Regions from separate parts of the Bacillus sp. F9_6S_D1_P_5 genome, predicted to be linked through region 1. Evidence: riboswitches for the same ligand, from Rfam matches in the RefSeq annotation. Region 1 holds a riboswitch; the other holds the start of a gene.
What was found. Region 1 has a riboswitch for S-adenosylmethionine ahead of ACUXEY_RS10865 (MFS transporter). Riboswitches for the same ligand answer to the same signal wherever they lie in the genome.

Region 1 (7,882 bases):
TGTGACACAAGGAGAAGCAGCGACGTTCCCTGATATTTTGCAGAAGTTAAATCAGTTTGATGAATATAAAGGTTTATTACCAGCTCCAGTTGAATCAATTATGAATAATAAGCGTTACGTGAATGAAAAGAAAGTAACAGATCACTACGCCATTATTCCGACAGAGCAAGTTACAAACCCAAGCAGATTATCAGGTGATGAAAAGAAAATTTACGATATGATTGTAAGAAGACTTATTGCCGCTCACTATGAAGTCGCGATCTTTGATTATACAACGATTGTAACGCTTGTGGATGAACGTGCTGAATTCATATCAAAAGGAAAACAGCAAATTCAAGAAGGATGGCGTAAAGTAATTTTCCAAGATGATAAAGATGATGAAACAATTCTCCCAATTGTAGCTGAAGGTGAACAAGGGAAAGTTGTAAAGGTAAAAGTGAAAGAAGGAAAAACACAGCCACCGAAGCGTTATACAGAAGGGCAACTTATTACGTTAATGAAAACGGCAGGTAAGTATTTAGAGAACGAAGAGCTTGAAAAAGTATTAAAGAAAACAGAAGGTTTAGGTACAGAGGCAACGCGCGCTGGAATTATTACGATGCTGAAAGACCGTAAATATATAGATGTAAAGAAAAACCAAGTGTATGCAACCGATAAAGGGAAAGTATTAATTACCGCAATCGGTGATAAAATATTAGCTTCACCAGAAATGACTGCGAAATGGGAGCAGCGCCTTGCGGAAATCGGTGAAGGTACAGCATCACCAGCTACATTTATGGAACAAACGAAAAAGCTATCAGCTAAAATTATTGAAGATGCAGTGGAAATGTCGGAAAAATGGGATTTCACTGGATTACATGTTGAATCGATTGAGCGAAAAGGATCGAAATTTACAACAGGTAAAAAGGTTGGTAGCTGTAAAAAATGTGATGGCGATGTGATTGATAAGTCAACGTTTTACGGTTGTTCTAATTACAATACAACACAATGTGATTTTACCATCTCAAAGAAGATATTAAGCAAAACAATTTCGCAAAAGAATATGACAAAGCTCTTAAAAGGTGAAAAGACCGATTTAATTAAAGGCTTTACAAAGGGCGAGAAAACATTTGATGCGAAGTTAGAGTGGAAAGATAATAAGATTAATTTTGTGTTTGAGAATTAAGTAGTTTCAACCAATAAAAAAATATGATAATTAAACTGTATCCTATAGAATAGACACTTAAAAAAGTCTATTCTATAGGATATTTTTTTGAATAAGTAGTACTATTTATTTTTATTTAAAATAAAATATACAATAAAAAAATCTTTATAATTGATAATTTTTTATTGTAAAACAATAAATTTTATATTAAAATCAATATCATGATAAATCAGTGAGATGCTTTTTATAGAAAGGTAAAAACGCTGTTTTTATTAGAGGAGGTAAAACTATGAACAATCAAAATTTGATTATTAAAAATAGGGATAATCCTCATGAGTTGGAGAGAATGTATAGAAAAGACCCAAAAGCTTTTAAAAAGTCATTCTCACAAGCATGGGATGAAAACCCTGATTCTCAGGTACTAGCTGCTTGGTATGAAAGATTGCATTTCAAGGAGACGGCAAATAAAGAAAAAATATCACTGTTTCAAAAAGGTTTCTTATTCATGGGCATGTTAGCTATTTTAGCAGGGCTAAGCACTAGAATCATTTTCCACTTTGTTGAGCAGGAAGCAATTGCTCCAATTAACTTGGCTTTTGGTGTAATTCCCTTTATTGCTGCTTATTTTATTTACAATAATAATCCGAAAAAAAGTATTATTTATTTCCTTGCAGCGTTGTTCTTAATTGCCGGGTTGTATCTTAATATATTGCCATTAAATTATAAAGACAGCAGTATCCTTGCGTATTTACATCTTCCTATATTGCTATGGGTCTTATTGGGACTTGCGTTTACGGGAAATGAATATTCAAAAGGTAGTACAAGATTAGCGTATATTAAATTTAATTTAGAATATGGTCTTCTCTACGCGAGCATGGCAGTGAGCGGAATGATACTAGCATTATTCACAATGCGATTATTTAGCTTTGTTGACTTGGATATAGGAGAGTTCTATTTTAGTAATGTTGTTTTATTTGGAGCTGCCGCTCTCGCTGTAGTGGCTGCATACTTAGTATCATTGAATCTTAAACTTGCTAAAAATATTACACCATACATATCTAAAATTTTTAGTCCGCTTGTCTTGATCACATTGTTTATCTATCTTATAACGGTAATTTGGGTCGGGAAAAATCCATTCTTGGACCGCAATTTCCTAATGGCCTTCAACGGAATACTCCTTGGTGTATTGGCTGTTACTATATTTTCTATCGTTGAGAGTGAGTCAGACGAGAAAAAGAGCATTTCAGATTATATAAACTTTGCCTTAATTGTTTTGGCACTTATTATTGATACTGTCGCATTGTCAGCCATCGTATTCAGACTTTCTTCTTACGGGATTACACCTAATAGACTTGCTGTTTTAGGGGTAAACATACTGATTTGGGCAAATCTCATTTGGATTATGTTCTCCTATATGCGTTTTCTACAAAACAAATCAGGACCGACAGCTATCCAAGATGCCGTTACGAAGTATTTGCCAATATACGGAATTTGGGCAGCTTTCGTAATATTTACTTTTCCTATAATTTTTAATTAGAAAGACTTTGTTAACTGGATAGAAAAAATATATTGAAAGTATTTTGATGCGATATATAATAAATTTAGAGAATTGAATAATGACTTCTTATAAAGAGAGGTGGAGGGACTGGCCCTTTGAAACCTCAGCAACCTAATGTTATATAAGGTGCTAAATCCTGTAGGATCTAAAAGTCCTAAAAGATAAGAATGTGGGTATAAGTAAACCTTCTTCTTGTTTTGAAGAAGGTTTTTTGTATTTTACAGGATGGTGACGAAGAGAAGGAGAAGAAGAATATGTGAGTAGAAGGGAGAGTACAGTGAATAGTGAAGTTAGTAATAGAAAAGAGAATAGCTCTAGTATATGGGGTAATAAAGTTTTTTCTTATTTTTTCTTAGCAAGTTGTATTTCTTTAATAGGTAATTCTATGGTTACACTTGTTTTACCATTATGGGTAATGAAATTAACAAACTCGCCATTACTCGTTTCGGGGGTAAATATTGCGATTGCAACGGCAGCGATTCTGTTTGCTCCTATTACAGGAACATTAGCAGATCGAATGCCGAGAAGAAAACTTATGATAGTTGCAGATGTGATAAGGTGTATTGTCATGATTTTAATTGCTGTAATAGCATTTTATAATAATATGTTGTACATTCCATTACTACTTTTACTAATTTTACGCTCAATTGGAAGTGCCTTATTTACACCAGCTTCAAATGCAGCGTTAGTTACATATGTGGAAGAAAAGCATGTTCAGCAGGCGATTACATTGAGACAAATATCAATACAAATCATATCGATCGCAATTCCTTTGATGGCGAGCTTTTTGATTTTTATTTTTAGTTTTCATGGAGTATTTGTGTTAGATGCACTTACATTCTTTATATCGTTTTTAATTTTGATGAAAATTCAATTTCCACGTGAATTGAAAGTGGAGAAGAAGAAGCCGTTTTATGAAGATTTTAAAGAGGGATTTTCTATTATTAGTAATAATAAATCACTGAAAATCTTACTAATGAGCGCTGCAGCCATTAACTTACTTGGAGCAGCGTGTATGCTTTCACTGCAAGTAATAGTTGTTAGAGAGATGGATCTTTCTACGCAGTGGTATAGTATCGTCTTTGCGGCATCTCCGATAGGGATATTAATTGGGGCATTTATTACTAAAAAAATTCGTGCATATAAAACAATAACAACAGCACTTATATTTACTGCTATTATGGGGATTTTTAACGCTGCAATGGGTACGACATTGAATCCAATATTATTTTCAGTTTATTATTTTCTGTCAGGGATAGCTTTTGGAGTGAGTAATGTATATTTCGGGGTACTGTATAGAAAGTCAATTCCAAATGAAGTGCAAGGAAGATTCTTTGGTTTCCTAAACTCGTTATTATTAGTATCAACTCCGATTGGAATCGCAATAACGGGGTATTCCTTAGAGGCAATTTCATCTTCCATTATATTTATTGTAATTGGTATCATTACGTTTTTAGTTTCAGTTATTTCATTTTTAATAATGAATAAGGACAGATAATTCTATAATTTCTCGATAAAAAACGTCCCAAATTAGGACGTTTTTTTATTATGTATATTGCTGTTTTCTCTTAATAAACAACAACACCTGTGAAACACAAGCAAGTACTGGCAGTTCAATTAACGGTCCAATAACGAGTGCAAGTGCAATGAGAGGTTCGTCTGGAAAAGCTGTTACAGCAATAGCGAGTGCAACAGGCGAGTTTCTTGCTAAAGTTGTTAAGTTTAGACTTACTGTATCTTTATAAGATAAACGCATCATGCGTCCGATAAATTGCCCGAGTACAAAATTAATGATAAAGAACAATAGAACAGGAATGAGTAATAGGAAAACGACATTCATATTTTGTAGTAAATATTTACCTTGTGATGCAAACATCGCTACGATTGCTAAACTTAAAAATACAATTTGCGCAGAGCTGAAAAACGGAATGAGTGTATTCTCGAGTATTTCAGCCTTTTTCATTTTATTCATAATGAATTTTGTAGCGTGTGCAAGTACAAATGGTAAGATGATTACGATAACAATACTTTCTACTAAAACAGAAACCGCTACAGTCTTCATGACACCAGCAAATAAAAATAAATAAATGGGAAGGAGTAGTATTTGCAATATTAAATTTACAGGCAAAATGGCAGTAGAAAGTGCTACATTTCCTTTCGCTATTTCAGTAAAGATTAAGTACCAATCTGTACATGGAGTAACCATTAACATAATAAATCCAACCCAAAGTGCTGGGTGATCTGAAAGAAATAGTGCTCCTAACCCCCAAGCGAGTAAAGGTGTCCATACAAAATTAATAGTAAGGCTCGTTCCAGCAAATTTTAAATTGCGGAACCCGCTTTTTATTTCTTTCAATGGGATGCTGAGGAATAATCCATACAGCATGAAAAATAAGAAGGGGACAATAAATTGCTCGGAATACATATGTATCAAATGAAATTGTCCGAGTACGATGCCGCATGTAACAGCAAAAAGAATAATAAAAGTTTGAATCTTTTCTATAGTGCTCATGAGTAAATCCTTTCTAAATATGAATTGCCCTCTCTACATCCATTATACAAACAATAAAGTTAGAATGGGTGTATGAATTGTATTGTGGTCATTATTTTTAATTCGAGATATTATTTTTTATTTAAAGTTACTTGACTAAAGTAAGTAACTGTATTACAATCACTTACATAAGGTAATTAAATAACAAAAAGTTTTTTATGTTTGTACTTAAGGTATCTATTGGAACTTTTTACTAGAATAAGAATTTTTATGATGATGAATAATGAATATGATAAGAAAGTTTAGGTGAAGAAAATGGGATTATTTAGCTCGCTATTTGGTAAAAAAGAAGAAAATACAAAAGTAGAGGGGAATAAAACAATGTCAAAAGTATTATTTGTAAAAGCAAACGATCGTCCAGCGGAGCAAGCAGTTAGTTCAAGAATGTATGAAACATTTGTAAGTGCTTATAAAGAAGCGAACCCAAATACAGAAATTACGGAGTTAGATTTATTCGCATTAGATCTTCCGTATTACGGAAATATTGCTATTTCAGGTGGATACAAACGTAGTCAAGGAATGGAGTTAACAGCAGAAGAAGAGAAGGCTGTAGCTACGGTAGATCAATATTTAAATCAATTCTTAGAAGCTGATAAAGTTGTATTTGCCTTTCCACTATGGAACTTCACAGTGCCAGCGCCATTAATTACGTATATTTCATATTTATCTCAAGCTGGAAAAACATTTAAATATACAGCAAATGGTCCGGAAGGTTTAGCTGGTGATAAGAAAGTCGTTGTATTAGGTGCGCGTGGTTCAGATTACTCTTCAGAACAAATGGCTCCTATGGAAATGGCCGTTAATTATGTAACGAATGTACTTGGGTTCTGGGGAATTACAAATCCAGAGACTGTTGTAATTGAAGGGCACAATCAATATCCAGATCGTTCACAACAAATTGTTGAAGAAGGTTTAGAGAACGTTAAAAAAGTAGCGTCTAAATTTTAATTGATAATAAATGTAAAAAACCAACATGGATGACCATGTTGGTTTTTTAGTCTATTTCTATGTTAAAAAATGTATATTTATAAAATAAATGAAAAGTTTGAAAATAGTATTGCAAAATATTATATAGCAAACTATAATGAGGTCAAGAATAGTTGATAGTTGAATTAAAAATTCAGAAAATTCAATTAGTTAAAAATGGAAAATGAGATAAGGAAATTTGAATGGGGGTTATATTATGGCGAATAAAGTACCGTTTTCGTTCATAGTAGTTATTGGATTAATGTTATTTGCACTATTTTTTGGAGCAGGAAATTTAATATTCCCGGCAATGTTAGGGCAATCGGCAGGAGAGAATGTATGGATTGCAAACGCTGGATTTTTAGTAACAGGTGTAGGGTTACCATTACTAGGTGTACTAGCATTTGGTTTTTCGGGTAAAGATGATTTACAGTCATTAGCAAGTCGTGCTCACCCAGTGTTCGGGATTGTGTTTACAACAGTTTTATACTTAGCGATTGGTCCGTTATTTGCAATACCAAGAACAGGAAATGTTTCTTATGAAATTGGTCTTAAACCGTTTATGCCAGAAGGATTAGGTTCTACACCTTTAATTCTTTTCACGATTGTATTCTTTAGTATCACTTGTTTTTTTTCGCTAAATCCTGCGAAAATTGTCGATATTGTTGGAAAAATCTTAACGCCAATTAAGTTAACTTTCATTGGTATTTTAGTAATCGTTGCTTTTATACATCCGATTGGAGATATGCAAGCACCAGTGGAAGCTTATACGTCACATGCATTCTTTAAAGGATTCCAAGAAGGATACTTAACAATGGACACACTTGCATCATTCGTATTTGGAATTATTATCATTAATGCAATTAAAGAAAAAGGTGCAAAAACGAAAACACAAATTATGGTCGTTTGTGCAAAAGCAACAATCATTGCAGCATCTATTTTAGCAATTATCTATACAGCTCTTTCTTATATGGGTGCTTCAAGTGTTGCAAAGCTTGGACATTTAGAGAACGGTGGAGAAGTATTAGCGAAAGTTTCTAACTACTATTTTGGATCATATGGCGGAGTATTATTAGGATTAATGATTACAGTAGCTTGTTTAACAACTAGTGTGGGACTTGTATCAGCATGTTCTTCATTCTTCCATAAGTTATTCCCAAATGTTCCTTATAAAGCAATTGCAATCACGTTATGTGTATTTAGTGCCATTGTTGCAAACGTAGGATTAACACAATTAATCGCAGTTTCTGTTCCAGTATTAACAGCAATTTATCCGCTAGCCATTGTATTGATTTTCTTAACATTCTTCCATTCATTATTCAAAGGAAGAGCTGAAGTTTATCAAGTGAGCTTAATCGTAACATTTATCATTAGCTTATTCGATGGATTAAGTGCAGCTGGAGTTAACATTGAAGTAGTAAGCCGAGTGTTCACTAAATTCCTTCCCATGCAAGAAGTAGGATTAGGATGGATCTTACCAGCGATTATCGGTGGATTTATCGGATACGGCATTAGCATTATGAAAGTAAAAAATCAAGTTCAGCCAGCAGCTAGTACGAATAAGAAAATAAGTTAAGTGAAAAAAGTTATAGAATTTGATTCTATAACTTTTTTTGTTACTATTGATAAGGATAGAAAATAAAGTAGTAGGGGAAATAAAATG
Region 2 (7,882 bases), on a different contig from region 1:
CGCCGTCTACTAAGAATACAGCTTGAAGTGGAGTTTCAAGAACAACGTTTTTCGGAACATATACGAATGCACCGCCGTTGATTAATGCAGCATGAAGTGCAGTTAAACGATGCTCGTCTACCTTCACGCCGTCTTTCATTAAATACTTTTGTACTAGCTCAGCGTGCTCAGTTGCAGCTGTTACGATGTCTGTAAAAATAACACCTTTTTCTTTTGCTTCTTCTGCTAAAGAAACGAACGCTGTTGTACCAGTACGTTGTACTAATACGCTGTTGTTTTCATCGATTAAGTTTTTCACTGCTTCTGGAAGCTCTGTTAAAGAACTTACAGGCTCTTGCTTAGCAGCGTCGCCTTTTCCGATAAAGTCCCATTTTTCAATTTTCGTTTTATCAGGCGTTGGCATTGGAAGTTCAGTTGCTTGTGCAAGAGCTTGTAAGCGGAACTCAGTCAACCAAGCAGCTTCGTTTACTTCGCTTGCGCGTTGACGGATTGTTTCTTGATCGAAAGGTAATGTACCGATTGTCATGTTTATGCTCCTCTCTTACGCTTCTTGCTCTGTTGTTTCGTCTTCAATACCTAATTCTTTTTTAATCCAGTCATAACCTTCAGCTTCTAGACGTTGTGCAAGCTCAGGGCCACCAGATTTAACGATACGACCGTTCATCATAACGTGAACGAAGTCTGGAGTGATGTAGTTTAATAAACGTTGGTAATGCGTAATCATTAGGCAACCGAACTCTTCGCCGCGCATTTGGTTAATACCTTTAGATACAACTTTTAATGCATCGATATCAAGACCTGAGTCGATTTCGTCTAAGATTGCGATTTTTGGCTCAATCATCATTAATTGAAGAATTTCGTTACGTTTTTTCTCTCCACCAGAGAAACCTTCGTTTAAGTAACGTTGTGCCATTTCTGGATCCATTTCTAGGAATTCCATGTTTTTATCTAATGTACGGATAAATTTCATAAGAGAAATTTCATCGCCCTCTTCACGACGTGCATTAATTGCAGAACGTAAGAAGTCAGCGTTTGTTACTCCGCTAATTTCACTTGGATATTGCATTGCTAGGAATAGACCTGCTTGTGCGCGCTCATCTACTTCCATTTCTAATACATCTTCACCGTCGATGATGATGCTACCTTCTGTTACTTCATATTTTGGGTGACCCATAATTGCAGAAGATAAAGTTGATTTACCTGTTCCGTTAGGTCCCATAATTGCGTGGATTTCTCCACCTTTTACTTCAAGGTTTACACCTTTTAAAATTTCTTTGCCATCAATTGATACGTGTAAGTCTTTAACCGTTAATGTAGAACCAGCCATCTCAATACCTCCATTAATCCTATATATACATTTTAAAAATTCCTAAAACGTTCATATTCTCATTTTATTCTCATTCTAATCTTATATCAAATAAAATGATATCGCAAACGACGAAAAAAAGTAACAATTTTTTCACAAATGTATATAAGTATTTCCCTTGCATCCTTATATGATACACCTTTCTTCTTATTTATATAAAGAAAAAAGGACTGGTAATTTTCCAATCCTTTCCTTGTGTTTATTCACTTACCGGAAGTACAGCACCTTTATATTCTTTATTAATAAATTCTTGAATTTCTTTTGAATGCAATACTTCTACTAATTCTTTAATTTCTTTTTTCTTCTCGTCACCTTTACGAACTGCAATAATATTTGCGTATGGAGAGTCTGATCCTTCAATTGCAATTGCATCCTTTGTTGGATTTAAATTCGCATCAATTGCATAGTTTGAATTAATGAATAAAGCGTCACCTTCATTATTTTCATATAACTTCGGTGACAATCCAGGTTCAACATCTGTTTTAAACTTTAAGTTTTTCGGGTTTTCTACAACATCTTTTACTGTTGCCTTAACAACATCTACACCGTCTTTTAATTTAATAACGCCACCTTTTTGTAAAAGTGCTAGCATACGTCCACGCTCTGCTACGTTGTTACTCATAATAACTGTCCCGCCATCTGGCAAGTCTTTTAAGCTTTTGTATTTCTTAGAATAAATGCCCATTGGCTCTAAATGGATTTTTCCTGCGTTTACAATTTTATATCCTTTTTCTTGAATTTCTTTATCTAAGTAAGGAATGTGTTGGAAGTAGTTTGCATCAATTTCCTTATCCGCCAATGCTTTATTCGGCAGCACATAATCTTGGAACTTTTTAATTTCTAATTTAATACCCTTTTTCTCTAATATCGGCTGTGCCTTCTCTAAAATAACAGCGTGCGGCACGTTAGAAGCTCCCACAACAAGCTTATTCTCTTCTTTCCCACCACAAGCCGCTAATGTAAATACAGACAGCGCTGTAACAACTGACAATAGAATCTTTTTCATATGATGTCCCCTTCTCCCTTAAAGTTATGTAGTTAGAAAAAAGGGCCGGCATACACCAGCCCTTTTCAGCAATTATTCTTTTACAGGAACAACCGCTCCTTTATATTCTTTATTAATAAAGTCTTCGATTTCTTTAGAGTGCAATACTTCTACAAGCTCTTTAATCGCTTTTTTATCTTTATCACCTTTACGAACAGCTACTACGTTTGCGTATGGAGAATCATCGCCTTCAATTGCAATTGCATCTTTTTCTGGGTTTAATTTCGCATCAATTGCATAGTTAGAGTTAATTAAAACAGCATCGCCTTCTTTATTGTTATACACTTGTGGCAATAGACCTGGCTCGATATCTGTTTTGAATTTTAAGTTTTTTGGATTATCTGCAATATCTTTTGGAGTTGCACTAACTGGATCTACTCCGTCTTTAATTTTTAAAATTCCTTCTTTTTGTAAAATTGCTAAACCACGTCCATGGTCAGTAACGGAATTACTCATAATAATTGTCGCTCCGTCCGGAAGTTCTTTTAAAGTCTTATATTTTTGAGAGTATACACCAATTGGTTCTAAATGAATTTTCCCTGCTATTTCAAAGTCATATTTTTTATCTTTCATTTCTTTTTCTAAATACGGAATGTGCTGGAAGTAGTTTGCATCCAAATCCTTATCCGCTAACGATTTATTTGGCAACACGTAATCTTGGAACTTTTTCACTTCTAATTCAATTCCTTTTTTCTCAAGTAACGGTTTTGCCTTTTCTAAAATTTCAGCGTGCGGTACGTTAGAAGCACCAACAACAAGTTTCTTTTCATCTTTATCTTTCCCGCCACAAGCAGCTAACCCAAAAATTGAAGTTGAAATAAGTGCTGTAAGTAATAATTTTTTCATTTGAAGCATCCTCCCGTTTTTTATTATCGTTTATCTATTCGAGTCGTTAAACTATCACCAATCCACTGAATGAAAAATACAACTAGTAATACACAAATTGTCGCGACGATTGTTACATCGTTATTTCCTCGTTGGAATCCTTCTAAATAAGCAAGTGTTCCAAGGCCACCAGCACCAACAACTCCCGCCATCGCTGTATAGCCTACTAAAGCAATTGTCGTAACCGTAATACCAGATACTAACGCTGGTAATGATTCTGGAATTAACACTTTCAAAATAATTGTGCTTGTTTTTGCTCCCATCGCTTTTGAAGCTTCGATTACACCTTTATCAATTTCACGAAGTGCAATTTCAACCATTCTTGCGTAAAATGGTGCCGCTCCAATAATTAGAGCTGGCAACGCTGCACTTGCTCCAAGAATTGTTCCAAGCAAGATCTTTGTGAATGGGATTAATAAAATAATTAAAATGATGAACGGTATCGAACGGAAAATGTTTACGAACGCTCCAATCGCTGTATTAACCGTTTTGTTTTCCCATAAATTATCTTTCGCCGTCATGAAAAGTAACAATCCTAAAATTAGTCCTAAAACAAATGTGGCAAGAGCTGCGATTGCCGTCATATATAACGTTTCACCAGTTGCTTCTAACATTTGATTCCAATCAACATTTGTGAGTAACTTATCCATGTGCAATCACCTCCAGCTCTACTTGATCTTGATGTATTCCCTCTATTGCTTGCTGAATCGCTGTTTCCTCACCATTTAAATGAACAACTAAACTACCGTAAGAACCGTTATTCGTTTGTGCGATATTCCCTTGCAAAATGCTAACTTCTATATCACTGCGTTGCATCAACCTTTGAAGTACTGGTCTTTCTACAGCCTCACCGATAAACTGCAAACGAACTACTTTACCATCTGGATATTTTTCAATTAAACTTTCAATCGTTTCATTTGTATCTTCAGAATCCGTTAACTGCTGTACAAATCGTTTCGTAATGTCTTTCTGCGGATTACGGAATACATCAAGTACTGGACCCGTTTCTACAATCTTTCCTTTCTCCATTACCGCTACTCGATTACAAATCTTTCGAATCACATGCATCTCATGTGTAATAAGTACAATTGTTAAACCGAGACGCTTATTAATATCTAATAATAAATCTAAAATTTGATCTGTCGTTTCTGGATCAAGAGCTGATGTTGCTTCATCACATAAAAGCACTTGTGGATTGTTAGCTAATGCTCTTGCAATACCGACGCGTTGCTTTTGTCCTCCGCTCAGCTGAGATGGATACGCGTCTCCTCTTCCCTCTAATCCAACAAGATGAATTAACTTATCCACACGTTTTCTTCTCTTCGCCTTATCAACACCTGCAATCTCAAGTGGGAACTCGATATTTTCGCGTACAGTTCGTGACCAAAGTAAGTTGAAGTGTTGAAAAATCATTCCGATTTCTTGCCTTGCCTTACGAAGTTCACTTCCTGTAATTGCTGAAATCACGCGATTTGCAATTGTAATTTGGCCAGAAGTTGGTTTCTCTAATTGATTGAACAATCTGATTAAAGAACTTTTCCCAGCGCCACTATATCCGATAACACCAAAGATTTCACCTTTGTCTATTTTTAAATTGGCGTTATCTACAGCAGTGACATCACCGCTTTTTGCTTTATATATTTTCTTTACATTCTCTAATAGAATCATGGTGTATCACCCCTTTTTTGTTTAAAAAGCGTAAGCGGCTCGTTTAGAACAAGAGGACGCCCGAATCCCTGACGTAGAGGCGCTTTTTGCCTCATAGGAAGGGATGAAACGACCGACTGTTCTAGCCGCTTAAGCTAGATTTTTGGATCGACTCCGCAATTTTTTATGTTTAATGCGTGTAGTCCACCGTTATCACTACTTTTATTATTTGAATGTCCTCCACATTCAAACAATAAAAAAACCTTTCTGCTTTAGAGAAGCAGAAAGGTTTATGTGCGTATATAACAACATTATCCCTCTCTCTCATCTCTCAAAGCATTTGCTTTGCAGGAATTGGCACCATTTCAACATAAGTTGACGGTTGCCGGGCTTCACAGGGCACAGTCCCTCCACCTCTCTTGATAAGAGAAATCAGATTACATTTTCGTCTGATTTGTAATTTATGAAATTGTCTATATTTTATGAATTGAATTGTATCAACATACACACACCATGTCAACAGAAATTTTAGCAAAAAATGAAACTTCAGAATTTTAAGCACCTACTGACATCGGTTTACATATGTGAAACATCGATTCAACTAATAGCATCGTTCGATAAGTTCCCGAATATTGTACACGTCCATCGTTCATTAACATTTGCAACCTTACATTGCCGTTCACCAATTGTTTTACATCTTCTTCATCTACACAAACGATTTGCTCCGTTCCTCTTTCTTCATGTAGCAACTCTATATAATCTCTTGAAATTTGTAACGAACAACTCTCATCTCCAAAGCGGAAATTAACAGTTTTTTCTCCTTGTCTTAAAAGCGGCTCTAAATGATATTGACCATTAGCGTAATTTACAAATGATTGCAGCAAAGAATATAATTTCACCCTAAATCACATCCTTCATATCACTTTCTATTACACATACCATTCCCTCTCACTAAAGAGCAATCCTGTTATTTTCGCTCGACAAATACTGTAACCACCCTGCATCTCGACATATTTCCCGAGAAATATGTCGAGGCGGCAAAAACTTTGCCGCCTACTTTAATTCCGTATATAAATATTCAACCGAATGAAATGCATATATCTTCTTCATGAGTGTCCCATTTTCAAAAACAAGTAAACACGGTACACTTTCGATTCCATACTCTTTCGCTAAATGCGGAGCATAATTTAAATCTAACATTCCAATTTTCAAATCTTCAATTGTCATCTCAACGACAGTTAACATCTTTTTTGCTAATTGGCATGTTCCACACATTGGAGTATATACATATAACACTGTTTTTTCTTCGTTCTCTATTAGGGCTGTTGCTTCGGCTCCTGTCCAGTCAATCACTTCTATCATTCCTTACCGTAAATATTCTGTATAAACGTCAATGTCAGCTCCCCATAATACATTTGCTAAGTGTGAAGATGGCGCAGTTGCCACTTCTCGGTACGAGCGATCAATATAAATATGCTCTGCTTGCGGAAATTCTTTTCGAAATTGTTTCCTTAACTTTTCTCCAGCATCATCAGCATCCACTAGCACATACACTTCCTTATCAAAAAACTGATCAACGAGCTCATCCATTTTCGACAAACCAATTGTACCATTTGTACAAACAATTTCCACCGGTTCACGAATAATAGATTCAATCTTTCTTCTATCTGATGTACCTTCTACAATAATGACTTTTTCCACATAAATCATATGTCATCACCCGATCACCATATACTATACAACCTTTAACTTAGTATATAGTATATTCGTTATTTTCATGTTGTTTCCTGTTTATTTTTGCAAAAGAAAAGCGGAGGCGGCTCGTTCAGAACAGGAGGGCACCCGAACCCCTGAACTAGAGGCGCCTTTTGCCTCAAGTGAAGGAGTGAAATGACCGACTGTTCTAGCCGCTGGAGCTAGATCATAAAAACTTAAACAAAAAAGTTTTCCCAAAAAACGTTCTCCTACACGATAATTAGTATATGATTCCACGTTCATTATTTTTCACAAAATAAAAAAGGACAGCACAAAGGCTGTCCTTTAGTCGACTATAATTAGTCTTGGTTTGTCATTTCTGCATATTTTTCTGCAGTTAATAACTTCTCAACTTGGCTTGCATCAGAAAGTTCAACTTTAACCATCCATGCACCCTCGTATGGAGATTCGTTAACAAGTTCTGGTTGGTCACTTAATTCTTCGTTTACTGCTACAACTTTACCACTTACAGGTGCGTATAACTCAGAAACCGTTTTAACAGATTCTACGCTTCCGAATGGCTCGTCAGCTTCGATTGTTGCACCTACTTCAGGAAGTTCAACGAATACGATATCGCCTAGCTCACCTTGTGCAAAGTGAGTAATACCGATAACAACTTCATTACCTTCAGTTTTTACCCATTCGTGTTCTTCAGAGTAACGTAAATTATTTGGAATGCTCATGACTGTACCTCCAGTGAATGTATTAATTATGTAAAAATACCTTATTGGTACTTTTTCCACACACTTTCAAACTGCTCTTCGTTAAAACCAAGTGTTACATTCGTTCCATCTGTTACAATTGGACGTTTAATCAACATGCCATCAGATGCTAAAAGCTCGTACATTTCGTCTTCACTTGCATCCTTTAACTTATCTTTCAGACCAAGTTCACGGTAACGCATTCCACTTGTATTAAAGAATTTTTTTAATGGTAATTCACTTTTTTCATGTAAATTACGTAAATCTTCTTTTGATGGTGGATTTTCAACAATATGAATCATCTCATATGCTACATCGTTTGCCTCAAACCATTTCTTTGCTTTTTGACATGTGCCACACTTTGGATATGAATAAAATGTTACTGTCATAAATTCACCTACTTTTTTACTAACCTTTACCTTTATCATATAGAAAACGTTTTATTATTTCAAACGATTATTCGCTAAACTTTTACTTATTTCG

Region 2: linked by a shared signal. The riboswitch ahead of ACUXEY_RS20875 (methionine ABC transporter ATP-binding protein) and the one ahead of ACUXEY_RS10865 (MFS transporter) in region 1 are both predicted to bind S-adenosylmethionine.

What each region holds. Positions count from the first base shown of each region.
Region 1 is NZ_JBTREW010000007.1:134,716-142,597, forward strand. It holds gene topB (DNA topoisomerase III) at 1-1,165, shown strand, start outside; gene ACUXEY_RS10860 (DUF4153 domain-containing protein) at 1,434-2,681, shown strand; SAM riboswitch class I at 2,766-2,870, shown strand; gene ACUXEY_RS10865 (MFS transporter) at 2,959-4,200, shown strand; gene ACUXEY_RS10870 (arsenic resistance protein) at 4,249-5,214, opposite strand; gene ACUXEY_RS10875 (FMN-dependent NADH-azoreductase) at 5,509-6,201, shown strand; gene brnQ (branched-chain amino acid transport system II carrier protein) at 6,437-7,795, shown strand; gene ACUXEY_RS10885 (VOC family protein) at 7,880-7,882, shown strand, end outside.
Region 2 is NZ_JBTREW010000019.1:22,256-30,137, reverse strand. It holds gene sufD (Fe-S cluster assembly protein SufD) at 1-526, opposite strand, end outside; gene sufC (Fe-S cluster assembly ATPase SufC) at 542-1,327, opposite strand; gene metQ (methionine ABC transporter substrate-binding lipoprotein MetQ) at 1,566-2,372, opposite strand; gene metQ (methionine ABC transporter substrate-binding lipoprotein MetQ) at 2,445-3,257, opposite strand; gene ACUXEY_RS20880 (methionine ABC transporter permease) at 3,281-3,946, opposite strand; gene ACUXEY_RS20875 (methionine ABC transporter ATP-binding protein) at 3,939-4,964, opposite strand; SAM riboswitch class I at 5,265-5,372, opposite strand; gene ACUXEY_RS20870 (hypothetical protein) at 5,498-5,842, opposite strand; gene ACUXEY_RS20865 (thioredoxin family protein) at 5,997-6,305, opposite strand; gene ACUXEY_RS20860 (toprim domain-containing protein) at 6,309-6,653, opposite strand; gene gcvH (glycine cleavage system protein GcvH) at 6,998-7,381, opposite strand; gene ACUXEY_RS20850 (arsenate reductase family protein) at 7,423-7,788, opposite strand.